Regions from separate parts of the Pseudomonas sp. FP2254 genome, predicted to be linked through region 2. Evidence: predicted binding sites of a transcription regulator. Region 2 holds the regulator's gene; the other holds the start of a gene.
What was found. Region 2 encodes FliA, which starts transcription of late flagellar genes. Its sites were predicted from a motif close to CTAAAGTTTNNNNNNNNNNNGCCGNTAA; they were not measured.
Positions count from the first base shown of each region.

Region 1 (9,884 bases), 330 kb from region 2:
ACTCGGCGCGGGGCTGATCGTCGGGTCGTTCTACGGCCTGGCGCCGCTCTACGCGGCCCAGCAAGGGTTGACGACCGAGCAGGTCGGTCTGTTCATGGGTAGCTGCATTTTCGCCGGCTTATTAGTGCAGTGGCCGCTGGGCTGGCTGTCGGACCGCTATGACCGCGCGCTGCTGATCCGCTGCTTTGCGCTGTGCCTGGCCGTTGCGGCCCTGCCGCTGGCGATCCTCACCCAAGTACCGCTGGAGGTGCTGTTCGTCGCCGGATTCCTGTGCTCGCTGGTGCAGTTCTGCCTTTACCCGTTGGCGGTGGCGTTTTCCAATGACCATGTCGAGGGCGATCGTAGGGTTTCCCTGACGGCCATGCTGCTGGTGACTTATGGCGTCGGCGCCAGTATCGGGCCGCTGCTCGCGGGCGTGGTGATGAAGCTGTTCGGCAGCCAGATGCTGTACGCGTTTTTCAGCCTGTGTGCGCTGATTCTGGTATGGCGCATTCGTCCTAAAGCGGTGACCAACCTGCACCAGGTGGACGATGCACCGTTGCACCACGTGGCAATGCCCGACAGCATGTCCAGTTCGCCGCTGGTAGCGGCACTGGATCCGCGGGTGGATGAGCAGGTGGTGCAGGACCAGATGCAGACCACTCCGCCTGAGGCGCAAACCGACCCCGAGCAGCCGCCGGTCGACGAGCCGAGCCCTGAACCGCCCACCGAACCGTTGGACCCGGACGAGCATCCTCACGACTTGAGCAGGGCGCGCCCCTGAAACAAAAAACGGGCAGCCCCTTTAAGGAGCTGCCCGTTTTTTTGTCGCTGACCGGACCGTTTAAAAATCGTCGTCTTTATCGAATCGACGGGCTTCGCGCTGCAACTGGTAAACAAATCGCTCAACCTGGCGCTGCACCAGGCCACTCATGTTGTGGAAGCGTACGCCGGCGAAAGTGGTGTTGATCTTTTCTTCGAAGTGCAGGTAACGCAGTTCCACTGAGGTGGTCATGCTGCCGAAGGGCAGGGCGGCGACAAAGCGGTCGTACACCTGTCCCAATTGCAGGCGCGCGCAGATATCACCCTCAAAACGCAATTTGCAGCCGGTAGCGGAAATATCCAGTAGCTTGCCGCTGACCGGTGCCTTGAGCTTTTCGCCGCCCAGCTCGATGTTCACCAGTTGCGCCAGTTTCAGAGCGGCGCGAAAGGCATTGCGCCGCTGATGGTAGACCACCTCGTCGGGCATGCTGCCGGTATAAATGCGATGGCCGTTTTTTTCGCTGATGGTCAGGCTGCCGTTGCTTTCCCAGGCGACACGCACGCCGTCGTGAAAGCCTTCGATGCGGAACGGCTCGCCGTTTTCAAGGTGGCGTTCACCGTCGCGGGGGATCATTTCGTCCAGCGCCAGGGTCTTGTTGTCCCGGTCGACATCCACCAGATAACTCTGGAAACGCTGGCTGCGCTCGTGGAAGGTGATGATCAGCGGGTCATGGCTTTCCTGCAGCATTCGCAAGGTGCCGGCGATTTCCAGGGGCGTGGTGAGGACCTTGGGGGGCTGCGGAGCATCTTCCGCATTAAGGGCGTTGAACACGGTTCTTCCATCTCCAGGCAAAATACGACTACACGCAAGAACCGGCATTTTGCCAGCATGTAGCGCGCCTTGGATAGGGCGCGCGATAAACGATGTCAGGCTTGGCTGCGAGTGCTTGGCTTGACCAGGCGCGAGGTGGAACCCTGGGCATTGTAAAGCGCCGGTGGCTCGCCGCCGTGGAGGATACGCAACTGGTTGGCCGTGGTGGCTTGCTGAAGCTGGATCGATTGGCCGTTAAGCTGGTTGGCTTCCTGGCACTTGGCAAGCAATTGATTGAGTTCTTTGCTCTGGGCCAGCAGCTGTTCGCCGACCGAGGAGTGGCTGGCCAGTTGCGCGAGCCCGTCGTGATTGGCCGGCAGGCCCAGGCTGATCAGGATCTGGCTGCGTTTTTTGCCGTGCTGCTCCAGCAGGACAATCAGCGACTGCTTGCGCGCGAGAATTTCTTCGAGCAGCGGCATGTCCCGACCGTAGAGGGCCAGGGACTCTTCTTTGAGCAGATCGAGCAATTGTTGCGTCGGCTCAAGATCATCGATGATCAGTTGAAGCAGATTTTCGTCGTGATGCATGGCTGGCCTTGGGATTTAAGCGTCCAGAAGCCCAGCGCAGGCCTTTGCCTAGCGCTCGGCTTCGAAGTTAAGCAGCTTGCTGGCGACACGGTTGCTGTCGACTTTGTAGCTGCCATCAGCGATTGCCTGTTTCAATTCGGCCACGCGGGCTTTATTGACGACCGGTTGATCGCGCAGCGAGTCAGTGACCTTCTGCAACTGTTGAGCCTCATTGCTCAGGTGTACCGATTCCCCGCTCTGGCTGGCGCTGGCCTGTTCTGCCTTGGCGGGCAGCGCAGCCTTGGCGTCTGCACTTTCCTTGGCACCTGAAGTGCGCGTGGCGCCGGACGTAGCCGGGGAGTTATTTAAACGACTGAAATCAATGACCATGATAAAAAACCTCTGGGTATTTGGACGCTTGCCATGTTTTCGGCCATACCCGGATTAACTTTAGGCGCGAATGACAATAAATCTCCACACGGGACTTGTCCGTGCACAGTGTAGGAAAACCCAGCGTCCTCTACCAGTGATCTATAAGGCCACCTCGACTTGCCCCGGCGCGGTCACGCGCGCCTTGATGACGCGATTGGAGTTGAGATTCTTGACGCGGATCTGTTCGCTCATGCCCCCGTTGGACAGCGCTTCTCCCGGCATTTTCACGTTCAAGGCGCCGCTGCTGGCGGAAATCACCACTTGATCGCCCTTGCGAATCACCTCGGCCTGCTCCAGATGGACCAGCGTGAGGAGCTGGTCGGTGACCACTGGTCGGGTCAACCTCTGGCCGATGGCCTGATCAACGGACGTCAGATAGCCCTGATTGATCTGGCTGATGTCGCGTTCACGCAGCACCACGTCTTCAAAACTGATGATGCCGGTGCGTTTGAGCGGTCGCGCCACCACGACCACATCGCGAAACAGTTTGACCTGCGCCGGCACAAACACGGTCCAGGGCGAGGCGCCGTCGCAGCGTACACGCACCGTCACGCGGCCGATGGGCTGGGCCGGGCTTTCCAGGGTCGCTGTCAATTCCTTGTCGCACAGCGGCATGCGCAGGCGTGGGTCCAGCTGGTTGACTTGGATTTCATAACGCCCCGGCGTCTGTGTGCTTGCCAGATAATCTTCTACAGTGAACTCAAGAAAGCCCTGAGTGACGCCGATAAGGAGATCAGGCAAGGTGACGTTCTCTGCGCGGGCCGTGGCGCCCAGGCAGAAAGCAAGCAATGCCAACGTGACGCAGAGCAATCTGCGGTGGCGGGGGTGTCGAGAAACTGTCGTTTTCATATCCATAGCCAACAAATAGCAAAGCTCGTGCCGTTTAGTGTTGGGTGCGCGTCGTACCCCCGAAGGTTTTAGCGTAGGAGTCTGGGCATGGCAGGTGTAATGGATTCAGTAAACCAGCGCACACAGCTGGTAGGGCAGAATCGCCTGGAATTGTTGCTTTTTCGCCTTGATGGCGGGCAGCTGTACGGCATCAACGTGTTCAAGGTGCGGGAAGTGTTGCAGTGCCCCAAGCTGACGATCATGCCCAAGTCCAGTCCGGTGGTGTGCGGCGTGGCGAATATTCGTGGCGCGACCATCCCGATTCTTGACCTGGCGTTGGCGACCGGTTCGTCGGGCCTGCAGGATCGCGAGAGTCCGTTCGTGATCATCACCGAGTACAACACCAAGACCCAGGGCTTCCTGGTGCGCTCGGTGGAGCGCATCGTCAACATGAACTGGGAAGAGATCCATCCGCCACCCAAGGGCACCGGCCGCGATCATTACCTCACGGCGGTGACGCGGGTCGATAACCAGTTGGTCGAAATCATCGACGTGGAAAAAATTCTCGCCGAAGTGGCTCCCACCTCGGAGACGATTTCGGTGGGAGTGGTGGACGCCGAGACGGCGCACAAGGCCGTGTCCCTGCGTGTGCTCACCGTGGACGATTCCTCGGTGGCGCGTAAGCAGGTGACCCGTTGCCTGCAAACCGTCGGCGTTGACGTGGTGGCGCTCAATGATGGCCGCCAGGCGCTGGATTACCTGCGCAAACTGGTGGACGAAGGCAAGAAGCCGGAAGAAGAATTTCTGATGATGATCTCGGATATCGAGATGCCGGAAATGGACGGCTACACTCTCACGGCCGAGATACGAAGTGACCCGCGTATGCAAAAACTGCATATCGTCCTGCATACTTCGCTGTCGGGCGTCTTCAACCAGGCTATGGTCAAGAAGGTCGGGGCGGATGACTTCCTGGCCAAATTCCGTCCTGATGACCTCGCATCCCGGGTAGTCGACCGGATCAAGGCAGCAGATCACAGCTAAGGTATTTCCTTGGCGGTCATACGATTTAAGAGGCGGTAGTATCAGTGTCTACGGGTAATTTGGATTTTGAACAGTTCCGGGTCTTCCTGGAAAAAGCCTGTGGCATATTGCTCGGTGAGAACAAGCAGTACCTGGTATCCAGCCGTCTCAACAAACTCATGGAGCAGCAGGGCATCAAGTCCCTGGGCGAGTTGGTTCAGCGGATCCAGAGTCAGCCGCGCGGTGGGCTCAAGGAGATGGTGGTCGATGCCATGACCACCAACGAAACCCTGTGGTTTCGAGACACTTACCCCTTTGAGGTGCTCAAGAGCAAGGTGCTGCCGGAGGCCATCAAGGCCAGCCCCGGCCAGCGCTTGCGCATCTGGTCGGCGGCCTGTTCGTCGGGGCAGGAGCCGTACTCGATTTCCATGGCCATCGACGAGTTCGAGCGAACCAACATGGGCCAGTTGAAGGCCGGGGCACAGATCGTCGCCACCGACCTGTCCGGGACCATGCTGACCAATTGCAAAACCGGCGAGTACGACAGCCTGGCCCTGGGCCGTGGTTTGTCTCAGGAGCGTCTGCAACGTTACTTCGACTCCAAAGGGGCGGGGCGTTGGGCGGTCAAGGCGCCGATCAAGAGCCGCGTGGAGTTCCGTTCGTTCAACCTGCTCGACAGTTACGCCAGTCTGGGCAAGTTCGACATGGTGTTCTGCCGTAACGTGCTGATCTATTTCTCGGCGGAAGTGAAGAAAGACATCCTCTTGCGCATCCATGGCACGCTCAAGCGGGGCGGCTACCTGTTCCTCGGGGCCTCCGAAGCACTGAACGGCCTGCCGGACCATTACCAGATGGTGCAGTGCAGCCCTGGCATCATTTACCAGGCCAAGTAAACAAGGCCTGTGCAGTCAAAAATGTGGGAGGGGGCTTACCCCCGATAGCGTTTGGATCAGTCACCTATCCATGACTTGATACGCCGCTGTCGGAGGCAAGCCTTCTCCCACTTTTAGTTTCGCGGCAATCCCCCATTGCCGCTTTACTGGCGCCAGGCGGAAGCCGCTTGCCGCTTTTCTGGCATTGCCGCCGGCAATATCGGCTTAAGTCCTTGATATACGGGCGTTGAAAAGATTGGCATGCACCTTGCTATACCTCTGTTAACGAACAGCAGGTCAGCCTAAAGGTTTCCGCCATGAGCATCAGCTTCGATAAAGCGCTCGGTATCCACGAACAAGCCCTGGGCTTCCGCGCCCAGCGTGCCGAAGTCCTGGCCAACAACATTGCCAACGCCGATACCCCGAACTACAAGGCTCGGGACCTGGACTTTTCCGCCGTGCTCGCCGCGCAGCAGGACAAGACCAAGAACGGCACCTTCGCCTTGAACATGACCAACAACCGTCACATCGAAGCGCAAGGCCTGAGCAGTGGCGACGAGTCGCTGCTGTATCGCACGCCGATGCAGCCGTCCATCGACCAGAACACCGTCGATGCGCAGCTGGAGCAATCGGCCTATGCCGAGAACTCGGTGAACTTTCAGGCCAGCTTTACCCTGCTCAACAGTAAATTCAAAGGGCTGATGTCAGCCCTGCGTGGAGAGTAAGCCATGTCCCTGTCCAGTGTTTTCAATATTGCCGGCAGTGGCATGAGCGCGCAGACCACGCGCTTGAACACCGTCGCCAGTAACATCGCCAACGCCGAGACTGTGTCTTCGAGCATTGACCAAACCTACCGCGCCCGTCACCCGGTGTTCGCCACCATGTTCCAGGGCGGCCAGAGCGGCGGCAGCGATTCGCTGTTCCAGAACCAGGATGCCGCAGGCCAGGGCGTGCAGGTGCTCGGTGTGGTCGAAGACCAGAGCAACCTCGAAGCCCGTTACGAGCCGAACCATCCGGCGGCCAACGAAAAAGGCTACGTGTACTACCCGAACGTCAATGTGGTCGAGGAAATGGCGGACATGATTTCGGCCAGCCGCTCGTTCCAGACCAACGCGGAAATGATGAACACCGCCAAAACCATGATGCAGAAGGTCCTGACCCTGGGTCAGTGATAAGGGGCGCCAACCATGGCCATTGTCGATACGTCTAACAATACGGCGGTTCAGGACCTTTTCAATTCGAAGGTCAAGACGGCGTCGGATAACACTAATCTGGCGAACGCCTCCAAGGCCGCGACCGGCAATCAGTCGCTGGGCAAGGACGCGTTTCTGCAGTTGCTGGTCACCCAGCTGAAAAACCAGAACCCGCTGTCGCCCCAGGACAACGGCGCGTTCGTCGCCCAACTGGCGCAGTTCAGCAGCCTGGAAGGTATCAACACCCTGAACGACTCGGTGAACTCGATTTCCAGCAACTTCAGCTCCTCCCAGGCGTTGCAGGCTTCGTCGTTGGTGGGGCGCTCGATCATCACCCAGACCGACAAGGCGCTGGTCGATACCAGCAAGAGCATGAACGGTTCGGTGGCAGTGACGGCGGCGACGGGCAATGTGTCCGTCAAGATCACCGACAAGGACGGCAATGTGGTCCGCACTATCGACATGGGCGCCCAAAGCGCCGGCACGTCCGACTTTATCTGGGACGGCAAGAACGACAAGGGTGAAGTGGCGGCGGCGGGTACTTATACCTTCGCGGCCACCACCAAGAACGACAAGGGCGAATCGGTGGCCCTGGCCACCTCGCTGCCGGCAACCGTCACCAGCGTGACATTGAGCAAGACCGGCGGCGAAATGCTGCTGAACCTTGCGGGCGGCATGGGCAGCGTCAAGCTGTCGCAAATTCAGACTATCGGTACATAGAGCCGGCTAAATACGGCAGAGGGAGAGAAACATGTCTTTTAACATCGGCCTTAGCGGCCTCTATGCGGCCAACAAACAGCTGGACGTGACCGGCAACAATATCGCCAACGTTGCGACCACCGGCTTCAAGTCGTCCCGTGCGGAATTCGCCGACATCTACGCCGCGTCCAAACTGGGCACCGGCCAGAACAGCATCGGTAACGGCGTGAACCTGGCGGCGGTGTCGCAGCAATTCACCCAGGGCGACGTCAACGGCAGCGGCGGTATCCTGGACATGGCGATCCAGGGTGGCGGCTTCTTCGTGCAGAAGGGCAGCGACGGTTCGCTGGAGTACACCCGTTCCGGTGCGTTCCGTGCCGACAAGGACGGCTACATCACCAACAACACCGGCACCTCGCGTCTGCAGGGCTACGCTGCGGATGACGACGGCAAGATCATCAAGGGCGGCCTGACCGACCTGCAATTGAACCTGTCCAACCTGCCGCCGAAGGCGTCCACCAAAGTGGACTCCACCAGTAACCTGAACTCCTCTGAGCCGGTGATCGACCAGACGCTCAAGCCGTTCAACCCGTCCGATACCAGTACGTTCACCACCCAGTACAGCACCACGTTGTACGACTCCCAGGGCAACGCGCACCCGATGGTGCAGTACCTGGTGAAAACCGACGGCAACAAGTGGAACGCCTATACCTTGATCGATGGCCGCAACCCGGACGGTTCGGCGCCGACCGGCACGCCTTCGACGCCGCCTGTACCGTCGACCCTGAGCTTTGACGGTGCCGGCAAACTCACCGGTATTCTGACCGGTACCGTTTCCAGCACGACCCTGAACGTTACTGGGTGGGTACCGGGTACCGTGACCAACGGCGTATGGAAGGCAAACGGCGCGGATGCCAACCCGACCGGTATCGCCATCAACATGGCTAACATCACCCAGTACAACTCGGCCACCTACCGTAACCCACCGGTGACCGACGGTTATGCCACCGGCCAGATCACCGGCCTCAAAATCGACGGCAACGGTGTACTGTTCGCAACGTTCAGCAACCAGCAGAGCAAGGCCATCGGCCAGATTTCTCTGGCCAGCTTCAACAACGAACAAGGCCTGCAGCCGGCGGGCGGCACTTCCTGGCGTGAAACCTTCGCCTCGGGCCAGCCAGGTTACGACACCCCGCAGTCCGGGACCTTGGGCTCGATCGTGGCCAACTCCCTGGAGAACTCCAACGTCAACCTGACCAACGAGCTGGTGGACCTGATCAAGGCCCAGAGCAACTACCAGGCGAACGCCAAGACCATCTCCACCCAAAGCACCATCATGCAGACCATCATTCAGATGACCTGATGCCATGGCGTCACGCGCTTGACTGAAAACCCCTCGATCGAGGGGTTTTTTTTTCTGACGAATATCGTATGGAACGCCCTACGCCCTCAATGCCACCCAGGAGGCGGCAAGCCGTTGAGCTTGTGATCTGGGGTGGGGACAGCGATGGGAAATCAGTGGCAGGTGGGTTTTGCCGGGGCCGCTGCAGCGGCACCGCTTTATTTGAGCGGCAAGGGCGCGACAGACGATATCAGCGAGGACGCGGGCGCAACTAAGAACGCCGTCGCAGCACTGCTCAAGGAACTGGACGACGCCCAAAGTACCGGCAAGAGCCAGACCGTCCGGGAGCTACGCGACAAGCTCAACGAGAAGCGCAAAGCGCTGGGGGACGAGGCGTTCAAGAAGATCCTCGAGCAACTCAAGGACGAATGGTCCCGGCGATGGCTTGAGCTGTTGAAGATGCTGTTTCCGGATTTGTTTCCGGATGCGCCTTCTCCTTCTCCCGCGCCCCCATCGCCTGGTGGCGGCGGTGGCGGTGGCGGCGGTCATTTTCCTGGCCGCGGCGGGTTCGGTCCCAGCGAGTCGATGAGCCACAAGCCGATTACCGAAGGCTCAAGGCACTATAACTACAAGCCCGACACGAGCAGCCCCGGGCAGAAGCCGAACAATATCTGGAGTGGGTTCAGCCAGGGGCCTGACGGCAATTGCGTGACGGTATCGGCAATAAAGGCTGCAATGATGCAGTACGGCCAAAAACCTACGGACGTTTTCAAAGAGGTCAAGGAGGTTGGCAACGGCTATGAAGTGACCATGCGTGACGGCTTCCAGCTGTCTTTGTCCAAGGATGAAGTGAGGCAGGCGGCCACTCATGCGCGTTTCAAGGGCGATGACCCGGCAATGATGACCGATGCCAACTTCATGTATGCCGCGAGCGCCAAGCGGGCGCAGATGGAAAACAACGATGGTAGCGCCGGACGCAGTTTTCAGGCGGCCATGAACAGCCTCAACGATGGTGAACACTCGCGTGAAGGGCTGGATCGTTTGGGTTTGAGGGGACGTTACCGGCCGGCAACCGGTGCTGACTTGAGAAGCAGCAAGGTGGGGACGGTGGAATACGACGGTCATTCGATGGCCGTGATTGAGGGCCGTATTGAGTTGTGGGGCAAACGCGGCGGCATGCCTCGATCGGGTATTGCAACCGTCTTGTTCTAGTCGCGGCGCTGTTCATCCGGCAAAACAAAGCCCCCGGTATGCGATAAGCATAACGGGGGCTGGTTAACCCAGCGGGCTCAGCTTATTGGCAAGCTTCGCAATCCGGCTCGTCGATCGCGCAGGCCTTTGGCACTGGCGCCGGGCCGGCCGGGGCGGCGAGTACCGAAT
Region 1 is NZ_CP117444.1:4,187,512-4,197,395, reverse strand. It holds gene PSH94_RS19270 (MFS transporter) at 1-763, shown strand, start outside; gene PSH94_RS19265 (flagellar brake protein) at 824-1,573, opposite strand; gene PSH94_RS19260 (flagella synthesis protein FlgN) at 1,669-2,139, opposite strand; gene flgM (flagellar biosynthesis anti-sigma factor FlgM) at 2,188-2,508, opposite strand; gene flgA (flagellar basal body P-ring formation chaperone FlgA) at 2,650-3,405, opposite strand; gene PSH94_RS19245 (chemotaxis protein CheV) at 3,487-4,419, shown strand; gene cheR (protein-glutamate O-methyltransferase CheR) at 4,464-5,291, shown strand; gene flgB (flagellar basal body rod protein FlgB) at 5,588-5,995, shown strand; gene flgC (flagellar basal body rod protein FlgC) at 5,999-6,442, shown strand; gene flgD (flagellar hook assembly protein FlgD) at 6,458-7,183, shown strand; gene flgE (flagellar hook protein FlgE) at 7,215-8,525, shown strand; gene PSH94_RS19215 (hypothetical protein) at 8,670-9,716, shown strand; gene PSH94_RS19210 (ribonucleoside-diphosphate reductase subunit alpha) at 9,799-9,884, opposite strand, start outside.
Region 1: flgM (flagellar biosynthesis anti-sigma factor FlgM) is a predicted target of FliA. The motif match lies at 2,545-2,572, and genes of this name have one in related genera.

Region 2 (9,884 bases):
TTCTTCGGCAGGAAGTCCACGGCCCCCGCATCCAGCGCGTCGAGGGTCACTCGGGCGCCTTCATGGGTCAGCGAGGAGAACATCAACACCGGAGTCGGGCAGCGCTGCATGATGTGCCGCACCGCCGTGATGCCGTCCATCATGGGCATCTCGTAGTCCATGGTGATGACATCCGGCTTCAACGCAATGGCTTGATCAATCGCCTCTTTGCCGTTGGTGGCCGTGCCGACCACCTGGATGCTTGGATCGGCGGAAAGAATTTCCGAGACGCGGCGGCGGAAGAAACCCGAATCGTCCACCACCAGGACCTTGACTGCCATAAACACTCCGTTAGGCGGGGCGGGCTGACCGCCCTGCCCCGCCAGAATCAAATACGCCGAGCGGCGTAACGCTTGAGCATGCTCGGAACATCGAGAATCAGCGCGATCCTACCGTCACCGGTGATGGTCGCACCCGACATGCCCGGGGTTCCCTGCAGCATTTTGCCCAAAGGCTTGATGACCACTTCTTCCTGGCCGACCAGTTGATCGACCACAAAGCCGATACGCTGGGTGCCCACGGAGAGAATCACCACATGGCCTTCGCGCTGTTCTTCATGCGCCGCCGATGCCACCAGCCAGCGCTTGAGGTAGAACAGCGGCAACGCCTTGTCGCGCACGATCACCACTTCCTGGCCGTCCACCACGTTGGTGCGCGACAGGTCGAGGTGGAAGATCTCGTTGACGTTGACCAGCGGGAAGGCGAAGGCCTGGTTGCCCAGCATCACCATCAGGGTCGGCATGATCGCCAGGGTCAACGGCACCTTGATGACGATCTTGGAACCCTGGCCCTTGGTCGAGTAGATATTGATCGAGCCGTTGAGCTGGCTGATCTTGGTCTTGACCACGTCCATGCCCACGCCACGGCCCGACACGTCGGAGATCTCGGTCTTGGTCGAGAAGCCTGGGGCGAAGATCAGGTTGTAGCACTCGGTGTCGGTCAGGCGGTCGGCGGCATCCTTGTCCATCACGCCACGCTTGACCGCGATGTTGCGCAGGATGGCCGGATCCATGCCCTTGCCGTCGTCGGTGATAGACAGCAGGATATGGTCGCCTTCCTGCTCGGCCGCCAGGATCACCTTGCCGCCACGGGACTTGCCCGAGGCTTCACGTTCTTCCGGGGTTTCCACGCCATGGTCGACGGCGTTGCGCACCAAGTGGACCAGCGGGTCGGCCAGGGCCTCGACGAGGTTTTTGTCGAGGTCGGTTTCTTCGCCTACCAGTTCCAGGTTGATTTCTTTCTTCAGCTGGCGCGCCAGGTCGCGAACCAGGCGCGGGAAGCGGCCGAAGACTTTCTTGATCGGCTGCATCCGCGTTTTCATCACGGCGGTCTGCAGGTCGGCGGTCACCACATCGAGGTTCGACACGGCCTTTTGCATGGACTCATCGCCACTGCTCAGGCCCAGGCGCACCAGGCGGTTACGCACCAATACCAGTTCGCCGACCATGTTCATGATGTCGTCCAGGCGCGCGGTATCGACCCGCACGGTGGTTTCGGCTTCAGTCACAGGCTTGTCGGCCACCGGCGCGGCGGCGGCCGCTCGTGCAGGGGCAGCCGCCGCGGCCGGAGCAGGCGCAGGCTTGGCGGCCGGGGCGGCGGCCTTCGCGGCTACCGGTGCAGGCTTGGCGGCGGCGGCCGTCGCTGCGGCGGCCGGGGCCACTTCGCTGAACTTGCCTTTGCCGTGCAGATCGTCCAGCAGTGCTTCGAACTCATGATCGGTGATCAGCCCGTCGCCGGCGGGTTGGGCCGGTGTCGCCGGTTTGGCGGCGGCCGGTGCCGCAGGGGCTGCCGCGGTGGCGGCCACTTCCGGCAGCGCGTCGGCGGCGAAGGTGCCCTTGCCATGCAACTGGTCGAGCAACGCTTCGAATTCGTCGTCAGTGATATCGGTGCTGGCAGTGGCAGTGGCCGGCGCCGGCGCTGCGGCGGCGGGTGCCACGGCGTCGGCGGCGAACTGGCCCTTGCCGTGCAACTGATCGAGCAGCGACTCGAATTCGGCGTCGGTAATGTCTTCGCTGGTCGGCGCCTGCGCCGGGGCCGCTGCGGCAGGTGCTTCAGCTTCGGCCTTGACCGCGCTGAGAGAGCTGAGCAGCTGTTCGAACTCGCTGTCGGTAACGTCCGGTTCCGGCGCCGGCTCAGGTTCCGCCACCGCCTCAGCCACGGGCTCGGCCGCCAGATCGGCAGGCTCCGCGTAACGCGCCAGGGCGGCCAGCAGTTCCGGGGTGGCAGCGGTGATCGGGGCCCGTTCGCGCACTTGGCTGAACATGCCGTTGACCGCATCGAGTGCTTCGAGAATCACGTCCATCAACTCCGAGTCGACGTGCCGCTCACCCTTGCGCAGGATGTCGAACACGTTCTCGGCGATGTGGCAGCACTCCACCAGCTCATGGAGCTGGAGGAAGCCGGCGCCCCCTTTTACAGTATGAAAACCGCGAAAAATTGCATTGAGCAGGTTCGCATCATCCGGGCGGCTTTCCAGCTCGACCAGTTGTTCGGACAGTTGCTCTAAAATTTCGCCGGCCTCTACAAGGAAATCCTGAAGGATCTCTTCATCGGCGCCGAAGCTCATGTGGGTGCTCCTTAGAAGCCTAAACTGGATAACAGGTCATCTACGTCATCCTGACCTGACACAACGTCTTCACGTTTATCGGCATGAATCTGCGGACCTTCACCCTTGGCGAGATGTTTTTGTGGATCTTTTTCCGAGAGGATCGCTTCGCGGTCATGTTCGATGCCGGCGAAACGGTCAACCTGGCCTGCCATGAGCACCAGTTTGAGCAAATTGCTTTCCACTTCGGTGACCAACTGCGTCACACGCTTGATCACCTGACCGGTCAGGTCCTGGTAGTCCTGGGCCAGCAGAATATCGTTGAGGTTGCTGGACACCGTGCGGTTGTCCTGCTCGCTGCGTGACAGGAACCCTTCGACCCGGCGTGCCAGCTCGCGGAACTCTTCAGCCCCCACTTCCCGCCGCATGAAGCGGCCCCAGTCGGCATTCAGGGCCTGGGCTTCATTGGCCATGCCGTTGACCAGAGGCGTGGCGTTTTCCACCAGGTCCATGGTGCGGTTGGCCGCGGCCTCAGTCAGCCTGACCACGTAGGACAGGCGTTCGGTGGCATCGGTAATCTGCGAGATTTCTTCGGCCTGGGGCATGTGCGGGTCAATCTGGAAATTGACGATTGCACTGTGCAACTCGCGCGTGAGCTTGCCCACTTCCTGGTACAGGCCTCGGTCACGGGTCTGATTGAGCTCATGGATTAACTGCACCGCGTCGCCGAAATGACCTTTTTCAAGGCTGTCGACCAGTTGGTGAGCATGTTTTTTCAGGGTTGACTCAAAGTCTCCCTGTGACGTTTCTTTCTGCTCCATAGCTCCCCCGCGATGGCATTAGCCGTGGATGCGTTCGAAGATTTTTTCGATCTTCTCTTTCAACGCCTGTGCAGTGAATGGTTTGACCACATAACCGTTAACGCCGGCCTGGGCAGCTTCGATAATCTGTTCACGCTTGGCTTCGGCGGTCACCATCAGCACGGGAAGGCTGCGTAGTTTTTCGTCAGCGCGCACGTGACGCAGCAAGTCGATGCCGGTCATGCCCGGCATGTTCCAGTCGGTTACCAGAAAGTCGATGCCCCCGCTGTTGAGGATCGGAATCGCCGTAAGGCCATCATCCGCCTCGACCGTGTTTGTGAACCCAAGGTCACGCAACAGGTTTTTTATGATCCGCCGCATCGTTGAGAAGTCATCAACGATGAGGATTTTCATGTTCTTGTCCAATTCGACCTCCAAGCAGTCTTAAACGCGCCCAGCACCTGGACGCGCCATTTCAATCAACAGGCATTACACAAAAAGGACTGCCGGGGCCACCACGGGCCGAACCCGCGCAGGCCCATGGCCCACGCGGTATCGCTCTGCAGTGTCCCCACACTGCCTGTCAGCGCGCTCGCCACTCTCCCAGACGTCCCCGCAAGCGGGCGGCGCACTGGCTATGCAACTGGCTGACCCGCGATTCGCTGACCCCCAGCACCTCACCGATTTCCTTGAGGTTCAGCTCTTCGTCGTAGTACAGCGCCAACACCAAACGTTCACGCTCCGGCAAATTGGCGATTGCGTCCGCCAATGCCCCCTGGAAGCGTTCATCCTCCAGGTCGCGCGACGGCTCCATGTGAGCGCTCGCGCCGTCCTCGTGCAGCCCTTCATGCTCGCCGTCCTGCAACAGGTCGTCGAAACTGAACAGGCGGCTGCCCAAGGTATCGTTCAAAATCCCGTAATAATCGTCGAGACTCAATTGGAGTTCGGCCGCAACTTCATGATCTTTAGCGTCACGACCGGTTTTTGCTTCAATTGCTCGAATTGCGTCACTGACCATGCGCGTATTGCGATGCACCGAACGGGGTGCCCAGTCACCTTTACGCACTTCATCGAGCATCGCGCCGCGAATACGGATACCCGCATACGTCTCGAAACTCGCACCCTTGGTGGCGTCGTACTTGGTCGACACCTCCAGCAGGCCGATCATGCCCGCCTGGATCAGATCCTCCACCTGCACGCTGGCCGGCAACCGGGCCAGCAAATGGTAGGCAATGCGCTTGACCAGGGGCGCATAGCGCTCGATCAGTTCACCCTGGCTGTCACGCGCCGATTTTTTGTAGAGGTTGTAACCGCTCGATGTCATAGCACTGGCCCTGCGCTCGTCTGATGCACCAATCGCTCGACGAAAAACTCCAGATGCCCACGCGGGTTGGCGGGCAGCGGCCAGGTATCGACCTTCTGGGCAATAGCCTTGAACGCCAAGGCGCATTTCGAACGAGGGAATGCTTCGTAGACCGCGCGCTGTTTCTGCACGGCCTTGCGCACACATTCGTCGTAGGGAACTGCGCCGACGTATTGTAAGGCGACATCGAGAAAGCGATCCGTGACCTTGGTCAACTTGGCGAACAGGTTGCGCCCTTCCTGCGGGCTCTGGGCCATGTTGGCCAGGACGCGGAAGCGGTTCATGCCGTAGTCACGGTTAAGGAGTTTAATCAGGGCGTAGGCGTCGGTGATCGAGGTGGGTTCATCGCAGACCACCAGCAATACTTCCTGCGCGGCGCGCACAAAGCTGACCACGGACTCGCCGATCCCCGCAGCGGTGTCGATCACCAGCACGTCGAGGTTGTCGCCGATATCGCTGAACGCTTGAATCAGCCCGGCATGCTGCGCGGGGCTCAGGTGCACCATGCTCTGGGTGCCGGAAGCGGCCGGCACGATGCGGATCCCGCCGGGGCCTTGCAGCAGCACATCGCGCAGCTCGCACCGGCCTTCGATCACATCGGCCAGGGTGTGTTTGGGCGTCAGCCCCAGCAGAACGTCGACGTTCGCCAGTCCCAGGTCGGCGTCCAGCAGCATGACGCGACGGCCAAGCTCTGCCAGCGCCAGGGACAAATTCACTGACACGTTAGTTTTTCCGACGCCACCTTTGCCGCCGGTCACCGCGATCACCTGTACGGGATGCATGCTGCCCATTTTATTTCTTTACCTTGTCTTGCTTAGACGCAGGCTACATGGCTTGGCCGCGTGAATCGCTTGCAGACCATCAATGTAGGTACATTGCATTGTGTTCATGTTGCTCAGCCCACCCGTTTTGCCGGGCTGTGGTACAGGTCAGCGAACATATCGGCCATCGCTTCCTCGCTAGGCTCGTCCTGCATTTGCACGCTGACGGCACGGCTGACCAACTGATGACGGCGCGGCAGATGCAGATCATCCGGAATCCGCGGCCCGTCGGTCAGGTAGGCGACCGGTAATGCATGACCGATAGCCAGGCTCAACACTTCGCCCAGGCTGGCGGTTTCGTCCAATTTGGTCAGGATGCAACCGGCCAGCCCACAGCGTTTGTAACTGTGGTAGGCAGCGGTAAGAACCTGTTTCTGGCTGGTGGTTGCAAGCACCAGGTAATTTTTTGACTTGATCCCACGCCCGGCCAGGCTTTCCAGCTGCATGCGCAGCGCCGGATCGCTGGCTTGCAGGCCGGCGGTGTCGATCAGCACCACGCGTTTGCGCAGCAGCGGGTCCAGGGCGTTGGCCAGGGACTGGCCCGGGTCGACATGAGTCACCGGCACGTTAAGAATGCGCCCCAGGGTCTTGAGCTGTTCCTGGGCACCGATACGGTAGCTGTCCATGCTCACCAGCGCGATGTTATGCGCGCCATACTTGAGCACATAACGCGCCGCCAGCTTGGCCAGGGTGGTGGTCTTGCCCATGCCGGCAGGGCCGACCATGGCGATCACGCCGCCCTCTTCCAGAGGTTCGATTTCCGGGGTGACGATCATGCGGGCCAGGTGCGCCAGCAGCATGCGCCAGGCCTGGCGTGGCTCGTCGATTTCAGTGGTCAACGCCAGCAGGTCGCGGGACAACGGGCCGGACAGGCCGATGCGTTGCAGGCGACGCCACAGGTTGGCTTGCTGCGGCTTGCTGCCTTGCAACTGGTTCCAGGCCAGGGAGCCCAGTTGCACTTCCAGCAATTCACGCAGGCCATTGAGTTCAAAACGCATCGAATCGAACATGCGCTGGTCGACGGCGGCGGCCGGGGCTGGCGCGGCGGGACGCGGCGGTTCGACAAACGTAGGTTCAACCAGCGGCTCGGCGGCGGTCAGCGGCAGGCCGGCGAACAACTGGCGATTGGTGGTGGCATCGCTGTCGCCGCGCATGCTCAGTTCGGCCTGGGCCGAGACGATGCGCGAAGCGGTCTTGCGCAACTCGTCCTCGAGCTCCATGTTGGGAACGCGTGGCGCCAGCGCCGAGGGGGTGTAGTCCAGGGCAGCCGTCAGCTCGACACCGCCGGCAATACGACGGTTACCGATAATCGCGGCGTCGGCGCCCAGCTCATCACGGACCAGTTTCATGGCCTGACGCATATCGGCGGCGAAAAAACGCTTCACTTGCATAACCCACTACCCTCAGCCGTTGGGCCCTACTGTCGCGACGATAGTCACTTGCTTGTTGTCAGGAATTTCCTGATAAGCCAACACGTGCAAATTCGGTACTGCCAGGCGTCCAAACCGCGACAACATCGCTCGGACCGGACCCGCCACCAGCAGAATCACCGGTTGGCCCTGCATTTCCTGGCGCTGTGCGGCGTCGATCAACGAACGCTGCAGTTTTTCAGCCATGCTTGGCTCCAGCAGAACGCCTTCTTCCTGGCCTTGCCCTGCCTTCTGAATACTATTGAGCAATATTTGTTCCAACCTTGGTTCCAAGGTGATAACAGGCAGCTCGGAGTCAAGCCCTACAATGCTTTGCACGATTGCGCGGGACAATCCGACGCGCACCGCGGCCACCAGCGCGGCGGTATCTTGACTCTTGGCGGCGTTATTGGCGATGGCTTCGGCAATGCTGCGGATGTCGCGCACCGGCACTTGTTCGGCCAGCAGCGCCTGCAGCACTTTGAGCAATTGCGACAGCGACAGCACGCCCGGCACCAGCTCTTCGGCGAGTTTTGGCGAGGCTTTGCCGAGCAACCCCATCAATTGCTGGACTTCCTCGTGGCCGATCAGCTCGTGAGAGTGCTTGTACAGGATCTGGTTCAGGTGCGTGGCAACCACGGTGCTGGCGTCGACCACGGTGTAGCCCAGGGATTGGGCCTGGCTGCGCTGGCTGATTTCGATCCACACCGCTTCCAGGCCGAAAGCCGGATCTTTGGCGGTAATGCCGTTGAGGCTGCCGAACACCTGCCCGGGGTTGATCGCCAGTTCGCGATCGGGGTAGATCTCGGCTTCGGCCAGGATCACGCCCATCAGGGTCAGGCGGTAGGCGCTGGGCGCCAAATCGAGGTTGTCGCGAATGTGCACGGTGGGCATCAAAAAGCCCAGGTCCTGGGACAGCTTCTTGCGCACGCCCTTGATCCGCGCGAGCAATTGGCCACCCTGGTTGCGGTCCACCAATGGGATCAGGCGGTAGCCGACTTCCAGGCCGATCATGTCGATCGGGGTCACGTCATCCCAGCCCAATTCCTTGGTTTCCTGGGCGCGGGCCGGGGATGGCAGCAGTTCCTGCTGGCGAGCGATCTCTTGCTGGGCCTGGACCTTGACCATGTTCTGTTTTTTCCAGAACAGGTAAGCCGCGCCACCGGCCATGGCTGCCATGCTCAGGAACGACACGTGCGGCATGCCCGGCACCAGGCCCATGATCGCCATGATGCCCGCCGCCACGGCCAGGGCCTTGGGCGAGGCAAACATCTGCCGGCTGATCTGCTTGCCCATGTCTTCGGAGCCCGACGCACGGGTCACCATGATCGCCGCCGCTGTGGATAACAACAGTGATGGCAATTGCGCCACTAAACCGTCACCGATGGTCAGCAAGGCGTACACCTTACCGGCATCGCCGAAACTCATGCCGTGCTGGAAGATACCGACCGCCATGCCGCCGATCAGGTTGATGAACAGGATCAACAGGCCAGCGATGGCGTCACCGCGCACGAATTTACTGGCACCGTCCATGGAGCCGTAGAACTCGGCTTCCTGGGCGACTTCCAGGCGGCGCGACTTGGCCTGGTTCTGGTCGATCAGACCGGCGTTGAGGTCGGCGTCGATGGCCATCTGTTTGCCGGGCATGGCGTCGAGGGTGAAACGCGCGCTCACCTCGGAAATACGCCCGGCGCCTTTGGTCACCACCACGAAGTTGATGATCATCAGGATGGCGAACACCACGATACCGACCACGTAGTTACCGCCGATCACCACTTCACCGAAGGCCTGGATCACCTTACCGGCGGCGGCGTGGCCGTCCTGACCGTGCAGCATCACCACGCGGGTCGACGCGACGTTGAGCGCCAGGCGCAACAGGGTCGCCACCAGCAGGATGGTGGGGAACACCGCGAAATCCAGCGGACGCAGGGCGTACACGCAGACCAGCAGCACCACCACGGACAGCGCGATGTTGAAAGTGAAGAACACGTCCAGCAGAAACGGCGGCATCGGCAACATCATCATTGCCAGCATCACCAGCAACAACAACGGCACACCCAGATTGCCCCGCGACAGGTCAGTCAGGGTGCCACGGGCCGTGCTGAGCATTTGAGAGCGATCCACCACCGGTATTCCTCGTTTCCTTGAAGCAAACTTTTGACGCCAGCTGGCGACTTGCAGGCGGTATTGCAAGAAGCCTTCCAACTTTACTTTTGTGCCTGGAGAACCTCACAAACACTCGGGGGATCGGATGTTGTCATCCAAATGTAATGAGGGGGCTTGCCCCCGATTGCAGTCTGTCAGGCCTGGATCAGGTGCCTGATACACCGCCATCGGGGGCAAGCCCCCTCCCACATTTGCGCTATGTGCAGCCAGCGCTGCTGAGGACATTTATTGCAAGAATTGGGGACCGTCTCTAGGAGGCCCGCTCGCTAGTCCAACACCGAAGAACTGAAGCTCAAAGGGCGCGAACGTTTTCAGCCTGAGCACCTTTGGGCCCCTGGGTAACCTCGAACTCCACTTTTTGCCCCTCTTCAAGGGTCTTGAATCCGTCGCTCTTTATGGCCGAGTAGTGGACAAATAGATCGCCCCCACCGTCCTGAGTGATAAATCCAAAGCCCTTCTCCGCGTTAAACCACTTCACAGTACCTGTTGCCATTGCCGTTCTCCGTACACTTCAATTAAACGCAGATCAGCTTGATCTCGCACGCATAGACTCCATCAGGACGATGGATTTTCTGAAATGCCACTCTCTGGCCCTGCGAAAGCAAACGACCGCCTGAGCTGAGCAGATAGACCGCCACCACCTCACCCCACTCCTCCGGAGCGATCAAACCCTTGCCGGTCTGTGGGTCATACGCTTGAACCCAGCCTTTAAACATCTGCATTTCCCACTCCCTGCATCTT
Region 2 is NZ_CP117444.1:3,859,379-3,869,262, forward strand. It holds gene PSH94_RS17645 (chemotaxis response regulator protein-glutamate methylesterase) at 1-320, opposite strand, end outside; gene PSH94_RS17650 (chemotaxis protein CheA) at 368-2,605, opposite strand; gene PSH94_RS17655 (protein phosphatase CheZ) at 2,617-3,405, opposite strand; gene PSH94_RS17660 (chemotaxis response regulator CheY) at 3,424-3,798, opposite strand; gene fliA (RNA polymerase sigma factor FliA) at 3,968-4,708, opposite strand; gene fleN (flagellar synthesis regulator FleN) at 4,705-5,538, opposite strand; gene flhF (flagellar biosynthesis protein FlhF) at 5,643-6,959, opposite strand; gene flhA (flagellar biosynthesis protein FlhA) at 6,972-9,086, opposite strand; gene PSH94_RS17685 (cold-shock protein) at 9,436-9,636, opposite strand; gene PSH94_RS17690 (cold shock domain-containing protein) at 9,659-9,865, opposite strand.